Regions from separate parts of the Streptomyces sp. NPDC041940 genome, predicted to be linked through region 1. Evidence: riboswitches for the same ligand, from Rfam matches in the RefSeq annotation. Region 1 holds a riboswitch; the other holds the start of a gene.
The links. A riboswitch is a leader RNA that binds a small molecule or an ion and turns the genes downstream of it on or off. The one in region 1 is predicted to bind glycine.

Region 1 (10,020 bases):
CGTTCTCCTCGTTGACCGCCATCGCGTAGAGGGTGATCCACTCCATGGAGAGGGCCAGCGGGTCGCCCTCGGAGCGGAGCTTGCGCGCGGTGTTCGCGGCGCGGCGGCGCACCTTGAGGCCGCCCGGCAGGATGCCCTCGCGGGACATGCCGCGCGCGACGCAGGCCTCCATCACCCGCCAGATCTCCAGCAGGCCGGCCCGGATCTCCTCCTCGGTGCGCCAGGCGCGCTCGTTCTCCAGCATCAGCGCCGAGATGGACAGGCCCGTCTCCTGGGCCAGGCGCAGCAGCTCGTCGCCCGTGCGGAACGGGTACTTCAGGGCGGTGTCGTCGAGCTTGATGCGGTCCGCGCCGACGGCCTCCTCGTCGACGACGAAGCCGCCGCCGACCGAGTAGTAGGTCTTCGTCAGCAGCTCCGCGCCCGAGGCGTCGTACGCCCACAGGGTCATGCCGTTCGCGTGGTACGGGAGGGCCTTGCGGCGGTGCAGGACCATGTCGTCGTCGAAGGAGAACGCGATCTCGTGCTCGCCCAGCAGATTCAGCCGGCCGTCGGTCTTGATCGCCTCGACCCGGTCGTCGGCCTTCTCCACGTCGACCGTGCGGGGCGAGTCGCCCTCCAGGCCGAGCAGGACCGCCTTGGGCGTGCCGTGGCCGTGGCCGGTGGCGCCGAGCGAGCCGTACAGCTCGGCACGGACGGAGCCGACCGACTCCAGCAGCTCTTCGTTGCGCAGCCGCCGGGCGAACAGGCCGGCCGCGCGCATCGGGCCGACCGTGTGGGAGCTGGACGGGCCGATGCCGATCGAGAACAGGTCGAAGACCGAGATGGCCACGGGAACTCCTGACTACGGGGGTGGTGCAGTGGGGCCGGGCGCCGCGACCGCTTGTGGCGGGCACGGCGCCCTGAAAGGTTTCTTCGTTACTTGTGAGGTGTTGCTTGTGCAGGTGTTGCTGTGCAGGCGTTACTTGTGCAGGCGTTACTTGTTCAGGCCCGGGTACAGCGGGTGCTTGTCGGCCAGGGCCTTCACCCGGGCCTTCAGGGCGTCCGCTTCGTAGGACGGCTTCAGCGTCTCGGCGATGACGTCCGCGACCTCCGCGAAGTCCTCGGCCGTGAAGCCCCGGGTCGCCAGGGCCGGCGTGCCGATCCGCAGACCGGACGTCACCATCGGCGGGCGCGGGTCGTTCGGGATCGCGTTGCGGTTGACCGTGATGCCCACCTCGTGGAGGCGGTCCTCGGCCTGCTGTCCGTCCAGCTCCGAGTGGCGCAGGTCGACCAGGACCAGGTGCACGTCCGTGCCGCCGGACAGGACGTCCACGCCCACGGCCCGGACGTCGTCCTTCACCAGACGCTCGGCCAGGATGCGGGCACCCTCCAGCGTACGGCGCTGGCGCTCCTTGAAGTCCTCGGAGGCCGCGACCTTGAACGAGACCGCCTTGGCCGCGATCACATGCTCCAGCGGACCGCCCTGCTGACCGGGGAAGACAGCGGAGTTGATCTTCTTGGCCAGCTCGGCCGTGGAGAGGATCACACCGCCGCGCGGGCCGCCCAGCGTCTTGTGGGTGGTCGTGGTCACCACGTGCGCGTGCGGCACGGGGTTCGGGTGCAGGCCCGCCGCCACCAGCCCGGCGAAGTGCGCCATGTCGACCATCAGGTACGCGCCGACCTCGTCCGCGATCCGGCGGAACTCGGCGAAGTCCAGCTGCCGCGGGTAGGCGGACCAGCCTGCGACGATCAGCTTCGGCCGGGACTCCTTCGCCAGCCGCTCGACCTCGGCCATGTCGACCCGGCCGTCGTCGCCGACGTGGTAGGCGACGACGTCGTAGAGCTTGCCGGAGAAGTTGATCTTCATGCCGTGGGTCAGGTGCCCGCCGTGCGCGAGATTCAGACCCATGATGGTGTCGCCCGGCTTGAGCAGCGCGAACATCGCGGCGGCGTTGGCCTGGGCACCGGAGTGCGGCTGGACGTTGGCGTGCTCGGCGCCGAACAGCTCCTTGACCCGGTCGATCGCGATCTGCTCGACCACGTCGACGTGTTCGCAGCCGCCGTAGTAGCGGCGGCCAGGGTAGCCCTCGGCGTACTTGTTGGTGAGGACCGAGCCCTGCGCCTCCATGACCGCGACCGGGGCGAAGTTCTCCGAGGCGATCATCTCGAGCGTGGACTGCTGCCGGTGCAGCTCGGCGTCGACCGCGGCGGCGACGGCCGGGTCGAACTCGTGCAGGGATGTGTTCAGGACGGACATACGGCTATGACTCCTCAGCCGGCGGAGAAGGCGGTGTACTCGTCGGCGGAGAGCAGGTCGCCCGGCTCGTCCGTGACGCGCACCTTGAACAGCCAGCCGCCCTCGAAGGGGGCCGAGTTCACCAGGGACGGGTCGTTCACGACGTCCTCGTTGACCTCGGTGACCTCACCGGAGACCGGGGAGTAGAGGTCGGACACGGACTTGGTCGACTCCAGCTCGCCGCAGGTCTCGCCCGCGGACACGGCGTCACCGACCTCGGGGAGCTGGACGAAGACGACGTCGCCGAGCGCGTTCGCGGCGTGCTCCGTGATGCCGATCGTCGAGATGCCGTCCTCGGCGCCCGACAGCCACTCGTGTTCCTTGCTGTACCGCAGCTCTATGGGGTTGCTCATGGCCTGGATTCTCCTGTACGCGCGGGAGTGCTGATGAATGCTGACGAAGGAAACCGCTGGTGAGCGGGGGTGAGACGCCCGGGACCGCTGTGGCGGCCCGCGGCCGGTGTCCGCTTCCGGCGCTTGGCCGGTCTCTACTTCTGGCGCTTGTAGAACGGCAGCGCCACGACCTCGTACGGCTCGTGACTGCCCCGGATGTCGACGGCCACACCGGGTGTGCCGGGCGCCGCGTGCGCGGGGTCGACGTACGCCATCGCGATCGGCTTGCCGAGCGTGGGGGAGGGGGCGCCGGAGGTGACCTCGCCGATCACCTCGCCGCCGGTGACGACCGGGTACCCGGCGCGCGGGACCCTACGGCCCTCGGCGACGAGTCCGACCAGGACGCGGGGCGGGTTCTGCTCGGCGCGTGCGGCGGCCTCGGTCAGGGCCTCGCGGCCGACGAAGTCGCCCTCCTTCTCGAACTTCACCACCCGGCCGAGCCCGGCGTCGAAGGGCGTCAGGGAGGTGCTCAGCTCGTGCCCGTACAGCGGCATGCCCGCCTCCAGGCGCAGCGTGTCGCGGCAGGACAGCCCGCACGGGACCAGGCCGGCGCCCTCGCCCGCCTTGGTCAGGGCCTGCCACAGCTCGACGGCGTGCTCCGGCTTCACGAACAGCTCGAAGCCGTCCTCGCCGGTGTACCCGGTGCGGGCGATGAGGGCCGGGACGCCCGCGACCGTGCCGGGCAGACCGGCGTAGTACTTCAGGCCGTCGAGGTCGGCGTCGGTCAGGGACTTCAGGATCCCCGGGGACTCCGGGCCCTGTACGGCGAGCAGCGCGTAGGCGTCCCGGTCGTCGCGCACCTCGGCGTCGAAGCCGGCGGAACGTTCCACCAGCGCGTCCAGGACCACCTGGGCGTTGGAGGCGTTGGCGACGACCATGTACTCCTGCTCGGCCAGCCGGTAGACGATCAGGTCGTCGAGGATGCCGCCGTCGGCCTGGCAGATCATGGTGTAGCGGGCGCGGCCGGGCTTGACCCCGCCGATGTTGCCGACCAGCGCGTGGTCGAGGAGGGCGGCGGCCTCCGGCCCCGTGACGGTGATCTCGCCCATGTGGGAGAGGTCGAACAGCCCGGCCTTCGTACGCACGGCGTTGTGCTCGTCGCGCTCGGAGCCGTAGCGCAGGGGCATGTCCCAGCCGGCGAAGTCGGTCATCGTCGCGCCGAGCGCACGATGCAGGGCATCGAGCGCGGTGTGGCGGAGTTCTCCTGTACTGCTACTGCTCATCGGTCGTTGTCTCCCAGGCATGACGGCGAGGTCGTTCCTCCCCATCTGTCATCGGAACCTGAGAGGTTCGCCATGACCGCGCGGGTCAACGGCTTGCACCTTGGGTGGGGCCACGCGGCTTCCCGGACTCCGGAGAAGGCTGCGGCCCGCTTTTCAGATGTGCCTCGCCCGCGCGGTAACGGGGCCTGAGAGATTCAAGGGAGGGACTTGCTCCTTCGGCGCCCCAGCGTCGGACGGTGCTGGGGACTCTCCCGCGCGGATTCAAACGGCCGGTATGCAGTTGGCGGGCACATCATTGCACGCATTGTCGCGGGGTGGCAGGGGGACCACCCTGTAGCAGGGATGTTGCAGGAAGAGGACTAAATCCAGAGACATCGGGCATTACCTTCTCTTTACACTCGGCGGGCATGGGACTCCGTACCTGGCCCCAGGGGAGGACGATCACGGTGAACAGGACCACCGCGTACGCCACGACGTCGGGCATCGCGCTGCCCGAGCAGCCGACCGCTCCGGCGCGTGCGGCCTGCGGCCCGCAGCCGGTGCCGGTCGTCCGCGATCTGCGCGAGCGCGCCGGCCGCGGTCCGCACGCGCTGCTGTTCGGCCCCCGCGACATCGTCGTGGTCACGGGCCTGCCCGGCAGCGGCAAGTCCACGCTGATGCGGCGCACCGTGCCGGGCCGGCGCATCGACTCCCAGGACACCCGCGACCACTGGGCCCGCCGTATGCCGCGTGCCCTGCCGTACGCGGTCTACCGTCCGCTCGTCCGCCTCGCCCACTACGCCGGGCTGCGCCGCGCCCTGCGCGGGGGCGAGGCCGTCGTCGTGCACGACTGCGGCACACAGGCCTGGGTCCGCCGCTGGCTGGCCCGCGAGGCCCGCCGCCGGGGCGGCACGCTCCACCTGCTGATGCTCGACGTCACCCCCGAGCAGGCCCTGGCCGGCCAGCGCGACCGAGGCCGCGGCGTCTCGCGGTACGCGTTCCTGCGCCACCGCGCGGCCACCACCCGGCTGCTCCGCGAGGTCGAACGGGGCGAACTGCCCACCGGCTGCGGCTCAGCGATCCTCGCCGACCGCGACGCGGCGAACACCCTGCACCGCATCGGCTTCGTCGGCTGACCACCCAGACCGGCGGGCGGGTGCTTCTGGGCCCGGCTGTCCCCGGCCTGTGAGCCGGTGTTCATGGGGCGGTCGGGCGTGGCCCGTGAGCCGTGTTCGTGGGGCAGGGGCTCCCGGCCCGGGAGGGGTGTCCGCGGTTCGTGGTTCACGGGGTGGCCGTCCGTCGTTCCCGAGCCGCTAGCCTTTGAGCCACAGCAGTGGTTTCAGGCAGGCGGTAGGCAGATGGACTTCCCGGCGGACTTCTCCGCGGACTTCCCGGCGCAGACGCAGACCCACCCGCACGGCGGATGGCCCGGCAACGAGCTGGAGGAGGTGCTCTCGGCCTCCCTCGGCGCCGGCCCCTCGGCCGGCGGGCGGATCGTCGAGGTGCTCGGCCGGAGTTTCGTGTGGATCCCGCTGCCCAGCGGCGGCGGCCCGCAGAGCGGCCCCCTCGACCTCCCCGGCATCGAGATCGACGGCCAGGCGTACGTGCCGGTGTTCAGCTCCGAGGAGCAGTTCCGCCAGGTCGTCGGCTCGCACATGTCGTACACCATCGCGCCGGCCGTGGAGTTCGCCCGCGGTCTGCCCCCGCACGCGGGGATGGCCATCAACCCGGGCGGCGTCGTCGGCATCCCGCTCCCGCCGCCGGCCGTGGCCGAGCTGTGCCGGGCCGGCCGGACCCCGCTGGACGGCCCCGCGAGCGGCGGCCGGGTCCGCCTCTTCGAGCCCGACTGGCAGGACGACCCGGTGGACTTCCTCGCCGCCGCCTCCGCCGAGTTCGAGGCGATCGGCGTCGTCGTCACCGCCCGTCGCTGCCTCGCCGCGATCGAGACCGCCGACCCGGTGATGTTCGTCGGCGTCGAACTCTCCCAGTGGGAAGGCGACCTGCGCGCCCTCCCGCTGGACGCCCTCACCCGCGCCGTCACCGCCGCCCCGGCCCCCTGGCCGGTCAACCTGGTGCTTCTGGACGTGGCGGAGGACCCGGTCGGCGAGTGGATGCGAAACAGGGTCCGGCCCTTCTATCAGCGGTAGGGCAACGCACTGAGGGGCGCGGGCTGTGACACCATGCGGCTCCGCCGCGTGGGCGCGACAAGCCACAGACGGACCCGCACCCGCCGGACGAGGGCAAGTCCCTAGTCGGTGGGCGGGCTTAAGCTAGGTCACGGTCGAGGCGTTGTACGAAGGGGCGGTAAAGGTGAGCGCGAGCGGCACGGCCGCGGCCGGACAGGTCGAGCACATGCTGCGCCAGGTCACGCCCGGGCGTTATGACGCCTATGAGGCCCTCCTGCGCGCGCTCGCGACCCCGCACAGCGGCCAGATCTGGATGCTGCTGTGGCACGGCCAGGCCGGATCCCCCGACGCCCAGTACGGAAACATGGAGGTCGAGGGCCACGGCTACGCCCCCTGTGTGACCTCCGCGCAGGAGCTCTCGGCCAGCGGCTGGAACCGCAGTTACGAGGTCGTCGACGGCATCGACGTGGCCCGCGCCCTCTACCCCGACCGCTACGGCCTCTGGCTCAACCCGCACGCCCCCGGCGGCGGCGTCGGCATCCCCTGGCTCGACCTGCGCCGCATCGCCACGGGCCTGGACCGCCAGCCCGCCGGACCCCTGCGGCTGTCCGAACCGGCCATCGAGATCCCGCAGTTCTACGCCCTGCTCGCGCAGAACGCCCACCGCACCCCGGCCGTCCGCTCGCTGCGCCGCGCCTGGGTCCAACCCGCGCTCGGGGCGCCGTACCTCGCCATCGGACTCGACGTCTACGACACCTCGCCGCCGGCCGTGGACGCGGTGCGCGCGATGATGCAGCAGTCCCTCGGCGCGGTACCGGACGGACTGCCCGTGTCGACCGTCGCGATGTCCGACGAGCACGACCCGGTCGCCATGTGGCTGCGCTCCGGCGCACGCCCCTTCTACGACCGTGAGGCCCACGCCACCGCCCCCGTCCAGGCCCCCGCCTCGGGCTACGGGTACCCCCCTGCCCAGGGCAGGTACTGACCCGCACCGGATCTCGCGAAGCCGTTCCGGAACGCGACAGCCGCTCAACTCTCCGCGCGTAGATAAGGGTGAAAAGGGCATCGCTGTCCTAATATGCCCCTGTCGCAGCGTGTCCGACCCCTGCTACCCGTTGTCCGGATAACGGAACCCCGCAGACAGCATCACGTTTACGCATCCTTTCATCGCCAAGTCTGGCAACAGATCGCCAAAGCGTTGAAGACTCCCGGCAAGACACGGGCCGGGTCGGTCTCGTGTACGAGACAAACAAACCGCTACAGCGGCAGCCAGGGGCTCGGCGATCGCCGGGTCGAGAGGGGTCAATCGCACCGTGACCGCACCGATCGAGACCACCGGGGCGGAAGCCGGAGCACAGCCCGAGGCCGTGCTCGCCGGGGTCAAGAAGAGCCAGATCGAGGGGCGCTCGCTCACCCAGATCGCCTGGATGCGCTTCAAGCGGGACAAGGTGGCGATGGCGGGAGGCGTCGTCGTCATCCTGCTCGTCCTGATGGCGATCCTCTCCAAGCCGATCCAGTGGATCTTCAACCTCGATCCCGACAAGTTCAACCAGGACCTCATCGACCCCGCGCTGCTCGCACCCAAGGGCGGCTGGGGAGGCATGAGTTGGGACCACCCGCTCGGCGTGGACCCCCAGTACGGCCGGGACATGCTCGCCCGCATCATCGACGGCTCCTGGGTCTCCCTGCTGGTCGCGGGCGGCGCCACGCTGCTGTCCGTGTGCATCGGCACCGTGCTCGGTGTCGTCGCCGGCTACTACGGCGGCTGGATCGACAGCGTCATCAGCCGGATGATGGACACCTTCCTCGCGTTCCCGCTGCTGCTGTTCGCCATCTCCATCTCGGCAGCGGTGCAGGACGGCTTCTTCGGTCTCGACGGCCTGTCCCTGCGCATCTGCGTGCTGATCTTCGTGATCGGCTTCTTCAGCTGGCCGTACATCGGACGCATCGTGCGGGCGCAGACCATGACCCTGCGCAAGCGGGAGTTCATCGAGGCGGCCACCAGCCTCGGAGCACGCGGTCCGTACGTCCTGTTCCGGGAACTGCTCCCCAACCTCGTCGCGCCGATCATCGTCTACTCGACGCTGATCATCCCGACGAACATCCTCTTCGAGGCCGCGCTGAGCTTCCTCGGTGTCGGCATCGCTCCGCCGCAGGCCTCCTGGGGCGGCATGCTCAGCAACGCTGTGGATCTCTACACGGCTGATCCGCAGTACATGTTCGTGCCCGGACTGGCGATCTTCATCACCGTCCTGGCCTTCAACCTGCTGGGTGACGGGCTGCGTGACGCCCTCGACCCTCGCAGCAAGTGATCCATCGAATGAGGGGGCTTCCTCAGGTGAAGACGAGAAGGGTGACCGCCGGCGTTGCGTCGGTCCTGGCACTGTCGCTGGGTGCTGCCGCGTGCGGCGGCGGAGGCGACGACAACGACGGGGGAGGCAGCGGCAAGAAGGACGCCGCGCTGAACTCGATCGTCAACGCGTCGGACAAGAAGGGCGGGACGGTCTCGTACGAGCACTCGGACGTGCCCGACTCGCTCGACCCGGGCAACACGTACTACGGCTGGGTGCAGAACTTCTCCCGCCTCTACGGCAGAACGCTCACCACGTTCAAACCGGCGGCGGGCAAGGACGGCCTGGAGGTCGTGCCGGACCTCGCCGAGGGCCTCGGCAAGTCCAGCACGGACGCCAAGACCTGGACGTACAAGCTGCGTACGGGTGTGAAGTTCCAGGACGGCACCCCGGTGACGTCCAAGGACGTGAAGTACGCCATCGAGCGTTCCAACTTCGCGCCCGAGGCGCTGTCCAACGGCCCGACGTACTTCAAGGCGTACCTGGACGGCGGCGACAAGTACAAGGGCCCCTACAAGGACAAGTCCGCCGAGGGCATCAAGTCCATCGAGACGCCGGACGACCAGACGATCGTCTTCAAGCTGAAGCAGCCGTTCGCCGACTTCGACTACCTGGCGACGTTCTCGCAGACGGCCCCGGTGCAGCAGTCCAAGGACACCGGCGCGAAGTACGTGCAGGCCATCCAGTCCACGGGCCCCTACCAGTTCCAGTCATACGCCGAGGGCCGCAGTGCCACCCTCGTGCGCAACAAGCAGTGGGACGCCAAGACGGACCCGATCCGCAAGGCCCTGCCGGACAAGATCACCATCAAGTTCAAGGTCAACCCGGTCACGGTCGACAAGGACCTGATCGCCGACAAGATCACGGCTGACGCGGCCGGCACCGGTGTGCAGCCGCAGACCCAGCCGACGGTGCTGCGCGGCAAGCTCGCCGCCCAGACGGACGGCTCCTACGCGGGCGCCACGCAGTACATCGCGCTCAACGTGAACGTGAAGCCGTTCGACAACGCCGACTGCCGCAAGGCCGTGCAGTGGGGCCTCGACAAGCAGTCGGTTCTCGACGCCATGGGCGGTTCGCCGAAGGGCGATGTGGCGACCACGCTGCTGCCGCCGTCGGTCAACGGCTACACCAAGTTCGACACCTACGCGACCGAGGGTCACAAGGGTGACGTGGCCAAGGCCAAGGCGGCGCTGAAGGCGTGCGGCAAGCCGAACGGCTTCGACACGATCCTGACGGCCCGTTCCGACCGGCCCGCCGAGATCGCGCAGGCCACGGCCGTCCAGGCGTCGCTGAAGAAGATCGGCATCAACGTCGAGATCAAGCAGTTCCCCTCCGGCAAGTACTTCTCCAACTTCGCCGGTGTCCCGAGCTACGTCCACGACAAGAAGCTCGGCATGCTCTCGATGGCGTGGGGCGCCGACTGGCCGACCGGCTACGGCTTCCTCGACCAGATCATCAACGGCGCTGCCATCAAGCCCTCGGGCGGCAACAACCTGATGGAGCTGGACGACCCGAAGATCAACAAGGCTCTGACGGACGCGATCGCCAACACCGACGACGCGGCCCGCACCAAGGCCTGGGGTGACATCGACAAGATGGTGCTCGACAACGCCTCGGTCGTTCCCGTCATCTACCGCAAGAACCTGCTGCTCAGGCCGAAGTCCGCGGCCAACG
Region 2 (10,020 bases), on a different contig from region 1:
TCGACCAGGTCGCGGTGAGCAACGGTGACGAGGTGCAGATCGGCAAGTACCGGCTGGTCTTCTACGCCAGCCAGCGGGGCTACTGACCCGGACCGACTCCGGGGAATCCCAGCGAAGGTCCGTCCGTCAGGGAAGGTCCATGCTTCATACACCGAGCGGCGGTGCCGGGCACGGCGCCGCCGCCACGGACAGTGGGCTGATGAGCATCGGCACGGTGCTGAACGTGCTGCGCGACGAGTTTCCCGAAGTCACCATCTCCAAGATCCGCTTCCTCGAGTCGGAGGGGCTCATCGAGCCGCAGCGGACTCCCTCGGGGTATCGCAAGTTCAGCGCCCGCGACGTCGAGCGCCTCGGTCACGTCCTGCGGATGCAGCGGGACCACTATCTGCCTCTGAAGGTGATTCGCGAGCACCTGGAGGCCATGGAGCGCGGTGAGGCCGTCCCGCTGCCGACCGTGGGCCGTCAGCGTGACGGCGACTCCGTGCCCGAGCCCTTCGAGGGGCCGCCCACGACGGCAAGGGTCGGGCGTGCGGAGCTGCTCGCCGCCGCCGGGGTGGGCGAGGAGGAGCTCAAGGAGTGGGAGTCGTACGGGCTGGTCACTCCACTGGAGGACGGGGCGTACGAGGCGGAGGCGGTCACCGTGGCGGCGCTCGTCGCGGAGCTGGGGCGGTTCGGGATCGAGCCGCGGCACCTGCGGGTGATGAAGGCCGCCGCCGACCGCGAGGCCGGGCTCGTGGACCAGGTGGTGGCCCCGCTGAAGCGGCACCGGAACCCGCAGACCAGGGCTCATGCGGAGGCCCGCGCCAAGGAGCTGGCGGGGCTCACGGTGAAGCTGCACGCCGCGCTGGTGCAGACGGCGCTCGGGGTGCGGCTGCCGTGAGGCGGCCGGACACGTGGGGGCCGGATCAGGCGCCCGATCCGGGCCCGACTACCCAAACGTCCCGAGCACGGCCTAGGGTTGCTGTGTGAACGAGCTCGATGTCGTAGGTGTCCGGGTCGAAATGCCCTCCAACCAACCGATCGTGCTGCTGCGTGAAGTGGGAGGCGACCGTTACCTCCCCATCTGGATCGGGCCGGGGGAGGCGACGGCGATCGCCTTCGCCCAGCAGGGCATGGCTCCCGCGCGGCCGCTGACCCACGACCTGTTCAAGGACGTGCTGGAAGCCGTCGGCCAGGAGCTCACGGAAGTGCGTATCACGGACCTGCGTGAGGGCGTCTTCTACGCGGAGCTGGTCTTCGCCAGCGGCGTCGAGGTGAGCGCCCGCCCGTCCGACGCCATAGCGCTGGCCCTGCGCACCGGTACGCCGATCTACGGGAGTGACACGGTCCTCGACGACGCCGGCATCGCGATCCCGGACGAGCAGGAGGACGAGGTGGAGAAGTTCCGCGAGTTCCTCGACCAGATCTCCCCGGAGGACTTCGGCAGCAGCAGCCAGTGAGTTCCGGGCGGCCCGGTGGACGATGAGTCCGCGGCAGGGCCGCCGCCGTATGCGTGACGGGTGAATTGCCCGCATGTGCCCGTGGTCAGTGCGAGCGTCACACGGCCCGCGCCGAAGGCATTCGGCTAGCCTTTCCCGGCGGTGGGGCACGGGAAACCACTCTTAGGGTGATTATCACTCGGCGTGGCGAGTGTGGCGATCGTTGACGCACCCCGGGTGACTGCCTACCGTCGAGAGGGCAGGTCAAGGACGGAGGTCGGCGTGAGCAGCAGCGGCGACGGTACGGCTGGGGGCGGCCCCGAGCGCAGTCTCAGGGCGAGCGGTCCGTACGCTCCCCCCGGCTCTCGGCTTCTTTCGGGCGGAGGCTGTCCCCAGCCCGATGACGCGGCCGATCTCGCTCCGCAGCGACCGTCGGCGGTGCCGAGCAGCGGAGGGACGACGTCCATGGCGTCCGAGCAGATCGGCTATCGCGGCCCCACGGCCTGCGCGGCCGCCGGTATCACCTACCGGCAGCTGGACTACTGGGCCCGCACCGGTCTCGTCGAGCCGAGTGTGCGCCCCGCCTACGGGTCCGGGACACAGCGGTTGTACAGCTTCCGGGACGTCGTCGTCCTGAAGATCGTCAAGCGGTTCCTCGACACCGGGGTGTCGCTGCAGAACATCCGCACGGCGGTACAGCACCTCAGGGAACGCGGTTTCCGCGACCTGGAGCGGATGACGCTGATGAGTGACGGTGCGACGGTCTACGAGTGCACCTCGCCGGACGAGGTCCATGCCCTGCTCCAAGGGGGGCAGGGCGTCTTCGGGATCGCCGTGGGCGTGGTGTGGCGGGACGTCGAGGGCGCGCTGTCCCAGCTGCACGGGGAGCGGATCGACACCGGCGAGACCCTGGTCGGGCCCAACCCGGCGGACGAGCTGGCGCGGCGGCGGAACCGGGCCGTCTGACCCTTCGGGATGGTTCGGGACGGCGTTGTCAGTGGCGTAGGGCAGCATCGGAGTTGTGAGAACCGCGCCCACGATCCTGCATCTCGACATGGATGCCTTCTTCGCCTCGGTGGAGCAGGCGTCCAAGCCGAGTCTGCGCGGGAAGGCGGTGGTCGTGGGCGGACTCGGGCCTCGGGGTGTGGTCGCGACCGCGTCGTACGAGGCCCGGGTCTTCGGGGTGCACTCGGCGTTGCCCATGGCGCAGGCCCGGCGGCTCGCGCCCAACGCCGCGTATCTCGTGCCGCGCTTCGGGTTCTACCGGGCGATCAGCGAGCGGGTGATGGAGTTGCTGGGTGCGCTGTCGCCGTTGGTCGAGCCGCTGAGCCTGGACGAGGCGTTCGTGGACCTGGAGGCCGGAGGGGCGGCGTGGGACGAGCGGTCGGCGCAGTCGGCCGGGGCGAAGCTGCGTGCGGACATCCGGGCCGTCACGGGGCTCACGGGGTCGGTGGGGCTGGCCGCGTCCAAGATGCTCGCGAAGATCGCCTCGGAGCAGGCCAAGCCCGACGGGCTGGTGCTGATCGAGCCGGGGACGGAGCGGGCGATGCTGGGGCCGATGTCGGTGCGGACCCTGCCGGGGGTCGGGCCGGCGACGGGCGACCATCTGCGGCGGGCCGGGATCACCACGGTCGAGGAGATCGCCGAGGCGGGTGAGGACGAGCTGGTCCGGCTGCTGGGGAAGGCGCACGGACACGGGCTCTACGCCATGGCCCTGGCGCGGGACGACCGGCCCGTGGTGGCGGAGCGGGAAGCGAAGTCGGTGTCGGTCGAGGACACCTACGACGTGGACATCCACGACCGGCTGCGGGTCGGGCTGGAGGTGCAGCGGCTCGCCGACCGCTGCGTGCGGCGGCTGCGCGGGGCCGGGCTGTCCGGGCGGACCATCGTGCTGAAGGTGCGGCGGTACGACTTCTCGACACGCACCCGGTCGGAGACGCTGCGTGGGCCGACGGACGACCCCGGGGTGATCCGTGAAGCGGCGGCCAGACTGCTGGACTCCGTCGACACCACGGGCGGCGTGCGGCTGCTCGGGGTGGGCGTCAGCGGGCTCGCGGACTACACCCAGGAAGACCTGTTCGCGCAGGCGGCCGGGGAGCGGGCGGTCGCGGAGGGCCCGGTCGAGGAGCACACCGCGGCGCCGGTCGAGGAGCAGCCCGCGCCGGCCGAGCGGCGGTGGCCCGCCGGGCACGACGTGCGGCATGCCGGGTTCGGGCACGGATGGGTGCAGGGCAGCGGCCTGGGGCGGGTGACCGTACGGTTCGAGACGCCCGGCTCGGTGCCAGGGCGGGTGCGGACCTTCCGGGTCGACGATCCGGAGTTGGAGCCGGCGGATCCGTTGCCGTTGGTGTTACGAGAGCCTGAGGGGGGTCATGGGCCGGATGGTGAATCCGGGGGCGTGGGGCTGCGCTCCGCGGCCCCTTAGGCGTTCGCCGGGGGCTTCAGGCCGTCTCGTCCTTGCCTGCCAGTTTGCCGAACTCGTGGTCCTGGAGCGGGGGAGGGGCGGCGACGTCGAGGCCGTAGTGGTGGTAGAGCTGGAGTTCCTGCTCCGGGGAGAGGTGGCGGCCCACGCCGAAGTCGGGGGCGTCCTTGATCAGGGCGCGGTCGAAGGGCACGTGGAGGGCGCCGTCGATCAGCTCGCTGGGCTCGAGGGGGACGAAGGCGTCCCTGCTGAACAGGCCGGTCCGTATGGCCGCCCACTCCGGGACGCCGGTGGCGTCGTCGAGATAGACCTCGTCGATCGTGCCGATCCTGGTCCCGTTGCGGTCGAACGCCTTGCGGCCGATCAGGTTGCGCGGATCGATATCGGTTCGCACGGGCCCTCCACATGGTCGCAACTCATCCGTACCACTACAAAACGGCACAATCGAGGAGGCGGCCACTCGAAGGTTCGTGCGTTGACCGCGCTGGTAGGCTGACAACGGCTGCTGACCCTGTGCGGGAGAGTCCTCCAGACACCATCGGAGGCGCCGAAGGAGCAAATCCTCCCCGGAATCTCTCAGGCCCACGTACCGCACGGACGAGGTCACTCTGGAAAGCAGGGCGGATGTCACGGCTTCCGCCCTCACCGACGGTGAAAGCCGGAGGCCTTCGGGCGATCCGGTGAAGCTCTCAGGTTGACATGACAGAGGGGGAGGCCGTCCGGGTACCCGTGCCGTGGTGCCCCTCGAAGGTCGTGTCAGACCAGGAGGCCTCCGCATATGACCGCCCACCGCATTCCGCTCTCCGAGCTCGAAGAGGCAGTTCCCTTCGAGCAGCGCCATATCGGCCCCGACCACGAGGCGTGCGCCAAGATGCTCGCGCACGTCGGCTACGGCTCGCTGGACGAGCTGACGGCCGCCGCGGTCCCGGCCGTGATCAAGAGCGCCGAGGCACTGGACCTGCCGGGCGCCCGCAGCGAGGCCGAGGTGATCGCCGAGCTGCGCTCCCTCGCCGACCGCAACCAGGTCCTCGGCTCCATGATCGGGCTCGGCTACTACGGCACGTTCACGCCGCCGGTCGTCATGCGCAACGTCATGGAGAACCCGTCCTGGTACACGGCCTACACGCCGTACCAGCCGGAGATCTCGCAGGGCCGGCTCGAGGCGCTGCTCAACTTCCAGACCATGGTCGCCGACCTGACCGGACTGCCGACCTCCGGCGCCTCCCTGCTCGACGAGGGCACCGCGGCGGCCGAGGCCATGGCGCTGTCGCGGCGGCTGGGCAAGAACAAGAAGGGCCTGTTCCTGGTCGACGCGGACGCGCTGCCGCAGACCATCGCCGTGATCGAGACCCGGGCCGAGCCGACCGGTGTCGAGGTCGTCGTCGCCGATCTCAGTGACGGCATCCCCGCCGGGATCGCCGAGCGCGAGATCAACGGCGTGCTGATCCAGTACCCGGGCGCCTCCGGAGCCGTGCGGGACATCAAGCGGGTCATCGACCAGGCGCACGCGCTCGGGGCGCTCGTCACCGTCGCCGCCGATCTGCTCGCGCTGACCCTGCTGAAGTCGCCCGGTGAGCTCGGCGCGGACATCGCGGTCGGGACGACACAGCGGTTCGGTGTGCCGATGGGCTTCGGCGGACCGCACGCCGGTTACATGGCCGTCGGGGAGAAGATGGCGCGCAGCCTGCCCGGGCGGCTCGTCGGCGTGTCCGTGGACGCCGACGGGAACAAGGCCTACCGGCTGGCGCTGCAGACGCGTGAGCAGCACATCCGGCGTGAGAAGGCCACCAGCAACATCTGCACCGCCCAGGTGCTGCTCGCCGTCATGGCCGGCATGTACGCCGTCTACCACGGGCCCGAGGGTCTGAAGAGCATCGCGCGGCGCACCCACCGGTACGCCACGGTCCTCGCCGCCGGGCTCGCGAACGGCGGTGTCGAGGTCGTGCACGGGGCCTACTTCGACACTCTGACCGCGCGTGTCGAGGGCCGGGCCGCCGAGGTCGTGGCCACCGCCGCCGAACGGAACGGGGTCAACCTGCGTCTCGTCGACGCCGACCACGTCTCGATCTCCTGCGACGAGACCACGACGCGGGCCCAGCTGCGTGCCGTATGGGCCGCGTTCGGGGTCGAAGGCGTCGTCGAGGCGCTGGACGCCGCCACGGAGGACGGGCTTCCGGGTGCCCTGCTGCGGTCCGACGAGTACATGACCCACCCGGTCTTCCACCAGTACCGCTCCGAGACCGCCATGCTGCGCTACCTGCGCCGGCTGGCCGACCGTGACTACGCGCTCGACCGCGGCATGATCCCGCTGGGCTCCTGCACCATGAAGCTCAACGCGACCACGGAGATGGAGCCGGTCACCTGGCCCGAGTTCGGGCAGCTGCACCCCTTCGCCCCCGCCGCCCAGGCCGAGGGCTACCTCACGCTCATCCACGAGCTGGAGGAACGTCTCGCGGAGGTCACCGGGTACGACAAGGTGTCCCTCCAGCCGAACGCCGGGTCGCAGGGCGAGCTGGCCGGTCTGCTCGCCGTACGCGGGTACCACCGGGCCAACGGGGACGAGCAGCGCACCGTGTGCCTGATCCCGTCGTCCGCGCACGGCACCAACGCCGCGAGCGCGGTGATGGCGGGCATGAAGGTCGTCGTCGTCAAGACCGCCGAGGACGGCGAGATCGACGTCGAGGACCTGCGGGCGAAGATCGAGCAGCACCGTGACGAGCTGGCCGTGCTGATGATCACGTACCCGTCCACGCACGGTGTGTTCGAGGAGCACGTCTCCGAGATCTGCGCCCAGGTGCACGAGGCGGGCGGGCAGGTCTACGTCGACGGGGCCAACCTCAACGCGCTCGTGGGGCTCGCCAAGCCGGGGCACTTCGGCGGGGACGTCTCGCATCTGAACCTGCACAAGACCTTCTGCATCCCGCACGGTGGCGGCGGGCCCGGCGTCGGTCCGGTGGCGGTGCGTGAGCACCTCGCGCCGTATCTGCCGAACCATCCGCTGCAGCCCGAGGCGGGCCCGGAGACCGGGGTCGGCCCCATCTCCGCGGCGCCGTGGGGCTCGGCCGGCATCCTGCCGATCTCGTGGGCGTACGTCCGGCTGATGGGCGGCGAGGGGCTGAAGCGGGCCACGCAGGTGGCCGTGCTCAGCGCCAACTACATCGCCAAGCGGCTGGAGCCGCACTACCCGGTGCTCTACACCGGCCCGGGCGGGCTCGTCGCGCACGAGTGCATCATCGACCTGCGGCCGCTGACCAAGGCGACCGGCGTGAGCGTCGACGACGTCGCCAAGCGGCTCATCGACTACGGCTTCCACGCGCCGACGATGTCGTTCCCGGTGGCCGGGACGCTGATGATCGAGCCGACCGAGTCGGAGGACCTGGCCGAGCTGGACCGGTTCTGCGAGGCGATGATCGCCATCCGCGCGGAGATCGAGAAGGTCGGCTCCGGCGAGTGGCCCGCGGACGACAACCCGCTGCGGGGTGCCCCGCACACCGCCGGCGCGCTCGCCGGGGCGTGGGAGCACGCCTACAGCCGTGAGGAGGCCGTCTTCCCGGCCGGAGTCGCGGCCTCCGACAAGTACTGGCCGCCGGTGCGCCGCATCGACCAGGCCTTCGGCGACCGGAACCTGGTGTGCTCCTGCCCGCCGCTGGACGCGTACGAGGACTGACCGACCGGTTGGAAGGAGGGGCTCCGCGGTGCGGGGCCCCTCCGTCATGCGACGGCGAGTGACACCTCGGTCGACTTGATCAGGGCGACGACGGGGGTTCCGGCCGACAGACGGAGATCGTCCGCGGCGTCCTTGGTGATCGCCGCCGTCAGTTCGCCGCCCTCGACGGTGATCCGGACGGAGGCCATCGCGTCGCCGGCCGTGATGCCCGTGACCGTGCCGGGGAGCCGGTTGCGGATGGACAGGCCCTCGACGGGGGCGGTGGCCAGTGCGACCTCTGTCGACTTCACCAGGGCGCGCACGGCGGTGCCCGGTGTGAGACCGAGGTCGTCGGCTGCCTCGCGGGTGATGGCGGCGGTGAGGTCCTGGCCGCCGGTGAGGCGAACCCTGACCGTCGCCATGGCCTCGCCCGGCGTGACGGCGGTGACGGTACCGGGGAGCTGGTTGCGGATGCTCAGGCTCATGGATGCACGGTAGCCCGTTCAGTCCCTTATGTCGGGTATGCGTTGCTCTGTAGGGCGTTGGGCGGCGAGATCAGCCGACGTGCACCCGGGGACGCCGCTTCCGGTCGCGTTCCGCCTCGCGCAGGACCTCGCGGGTCACCGGGGCGACCTCGCCCTGGCCGAACAGGAAGAAGCGCAGGAGATTGGTGAAGGGTCCGCCCTCGGTCCACTCGAAGTAGATGTGCGGGGTGCAGCCGGTCAGGTCGCGGGCGTGCAGGAGCAGGGCGGCCAGTGCGTTGGGGACGGAGGAGGACTCCAGGGTCAGAACGCGGTAGCGGCCGTGGAGCACCTCGCCGCGTACGGTCAGGCTCGCCTCGAACTCCGACGGGTCGGTGACCGTCACCTCGACGAAGACGAAGTCCTCCTGCCCGGGCACGTCGTTGTCCTGCCGGATCTGCTCGATCTTGTCCCGGTACTCCGCGATGTCGCGCCGGTCGGGCTCGTTGGCGATGAACCGCATCCGGCGGCTGGCCATGTCCCGGACGAAGCGCTCCGCCATGGCGTCCAGCGACACGCTGGTCACGCGCAGTTCGAACGCCCGGGCCAGCCGCGACAGCAGCGAGACCAGGATGATCCCGGCGATGAAACAGGCACCGATCTTCACGCCGTCCGGGCGCTCGATGACGTTGAGCACGGTCGTGTAGAGGAACACCGCGGAGATGACCGCGAAGCCGATGGTCCAGTTCCGCTGCCGGGCCTTGCGGGCGGCGATGGTCACCGCGATCGCGGCGGAGCTGATGAGGACCAGCACGCCGGTGGCGTAGGCGCCGCCCTGCGCGTTGACGTCGGCGTCGAAGATCCAGGTGACCAGGAAGGCGATCAGGGTGAAGACGATGACCATCGGGCGCACGGCGCGGGCCCAGTGCGGGGCCATGCCGTAGCGGGGGAGGTAGCGCGGCATCAGGTTGAGCAGGCCGGCCATCGCGGAGGCGCCGGCGAACCACAGGATGGCGATCGTCGAGACGTCGTAGACGGTGCCGAAGGCGTTGCCCAGGTAGTCGTGGGCCAGATAGGCCAGTGCGCGTCCGTTGGCCTGGCCGCCCGCCTCGAACTCCTTCTCGGGGATGAGGAGGGTGGTGATGAAGCTGGTGGTGATGAGGAAGACGCTCATGATGAGAGCGGCCGTGGTGAGCAGCTTCTTGGTGTCCCGGATGCGGCCCTTCGGGTTCTCCTCCGTGTCGCCGTCGTCGCCCTTGACGTGCGGCATCACGGCGACCCCGGTCTCGAATCCGGACAGGCCGAGCGCCAGCTTCGGGAAGACCAGCAGGGCGACGCCGATCATGACGAATATGTTGCTGTGCTGGGTGGTGAGGGCGCTGGACCAGTCGGTGACCACGTGCCCGGCGGTGGCCACGTGGTAGAGGCCGACGACCACCACGACCGCGTTCAGCGCGAGGTAGGCGCCCACCAGGGCGACCGCGACGCCGATGGCCTCCAGGAAGCCCTTGAGGAACACCGCGCCGAGCAGCGCGACCAGGATCAGGGTGATCAGCAGCTGCTTGTCGTGCAGCGCGCTGTTCAGGTGCGGGTTCTCCACCAGGTGGGTGGAGGCGTCGGCGGCCGACAGGGTGATGGTGATCAGGAAGTCGGTGGCGGCGAAGCCGAGCAGGGTGAGGACGAACAGCTTGCCCTGCCAGAAGGAGAGCAGCCGCTCCAGCATCGCGATCGAGCCCTCGCCGTGCGGGCTCTCCTCGGCCACTCGGCGGTAGACCGGCAGGGCGCCCGCCAGCGTGACGATCACCAGCACGATCGTCGCTATCGGGGAGAGCAGTCCGGCGGCGAGGGCCGCGATGCCGGGCTGGTAGCCGAGCGTGGAGAAGTAGTCGACGCCGGTCAGGCACATCACCCGCCACCAGGGCTGGCCCTTGTGCGGGGGCTCCGGTTCGGCGTGGGGTCCGGTGTGGCCGCCGCCCTTGCCCATGTCGGACAGGCCCTCCAGCATCCAGGCGCGCAGGCGACTGGGCGGGGTGGGCTCCGTACGGCTCGGTGGCAGGTGCTCAGTGGTGGCCA

Region 2: another riboswitch for glycine. It lies ahead of gcvP (aminomethyl-transferring glycine dehydrogenase); the one in region 1 lies ahead of gcvT (glycine cleavage system aminomethyltransferase GcvT).

Annotation. Positions count from the first base shown of each region.
Region 1 is NZ_JBVJBP010000032.1:206-10,225, reverse strand. It holds gene ACZ6I3_RS36610 (L-serine ammonia-lyase) at 1-829, opposite strand, end outside; gene glyA (serine hydroxymethyltransferase) at 974-2,236, opposite strand; gene gcvH (glycine cleavage system protein GcvH) at 2,251-2,628, opposite strand; gene gcvT (glycine cleavage system aminomethyltransferase GcvT) at 2,763-3,890, opposite strand; glycine riboswitch at 3,926-4,052, opposite strand; glycine riboswitch at 4,054-4,154, opposite strand; gene ACZ6I3_RS36590 (AAA family ATPase) at 4,337-5,005, shown strand; gene ACZ6I3_RS36585 (enhanced serine sensitivity protein SseB) at 5,228-6,016, shown strand; gene ACZ6I3_RS36580 (enhanced serine sensitivity protein SseB C-terminal domain-containing protein) at 6,180-6,980, shown strand; gene ACZ6I3_RS36575 (ABC transporter permease) at 7,309-8,307, shown strand; gene ACZ6I3_RS36570 (ABC transporter substrate-binding protein) at 8,316-10,020, shown strand, end outside.
Region 2 is NZ_JBVJBP010000003.1:9,563-19,582, forward strand. It holds gene ACZ6I3_RS07285 (FHA domain-containing protein) at 1-86, shown strand, start outside; gene ftsR (transcriptional regulator FtsR) at 140-880, shown strand; gene ACZ6I3_RS07295 (bifunctional nuclease family protein) at 966-1,439, shown strand; gene ACZ6I3_RS07300 (MerR family transcriptional regulator) at 1,701-2,384, shown strand; gene ACZ6I3_RS07305 (DNA polymerase IV) at 2,440-3,843, shown strand; gene ACZ6I3_RS07310 (PRC-barrel domain-containing protein) at 3,860-4,234, opposite strand; glycine riboswitch at 4,347-4,442, shown strand; gene gcvP (aminomethyl-transferring glycine dehydrogenase) at 4,619-7,507, shown strand; gene ACZ6I3_RS07320 (TOBE domain-containing protein) at 7,552-7,971, opposite strand; gene ACZ6I3_RS07325 (APC family permease) at 8,042-10,020, opposite strand, start outside.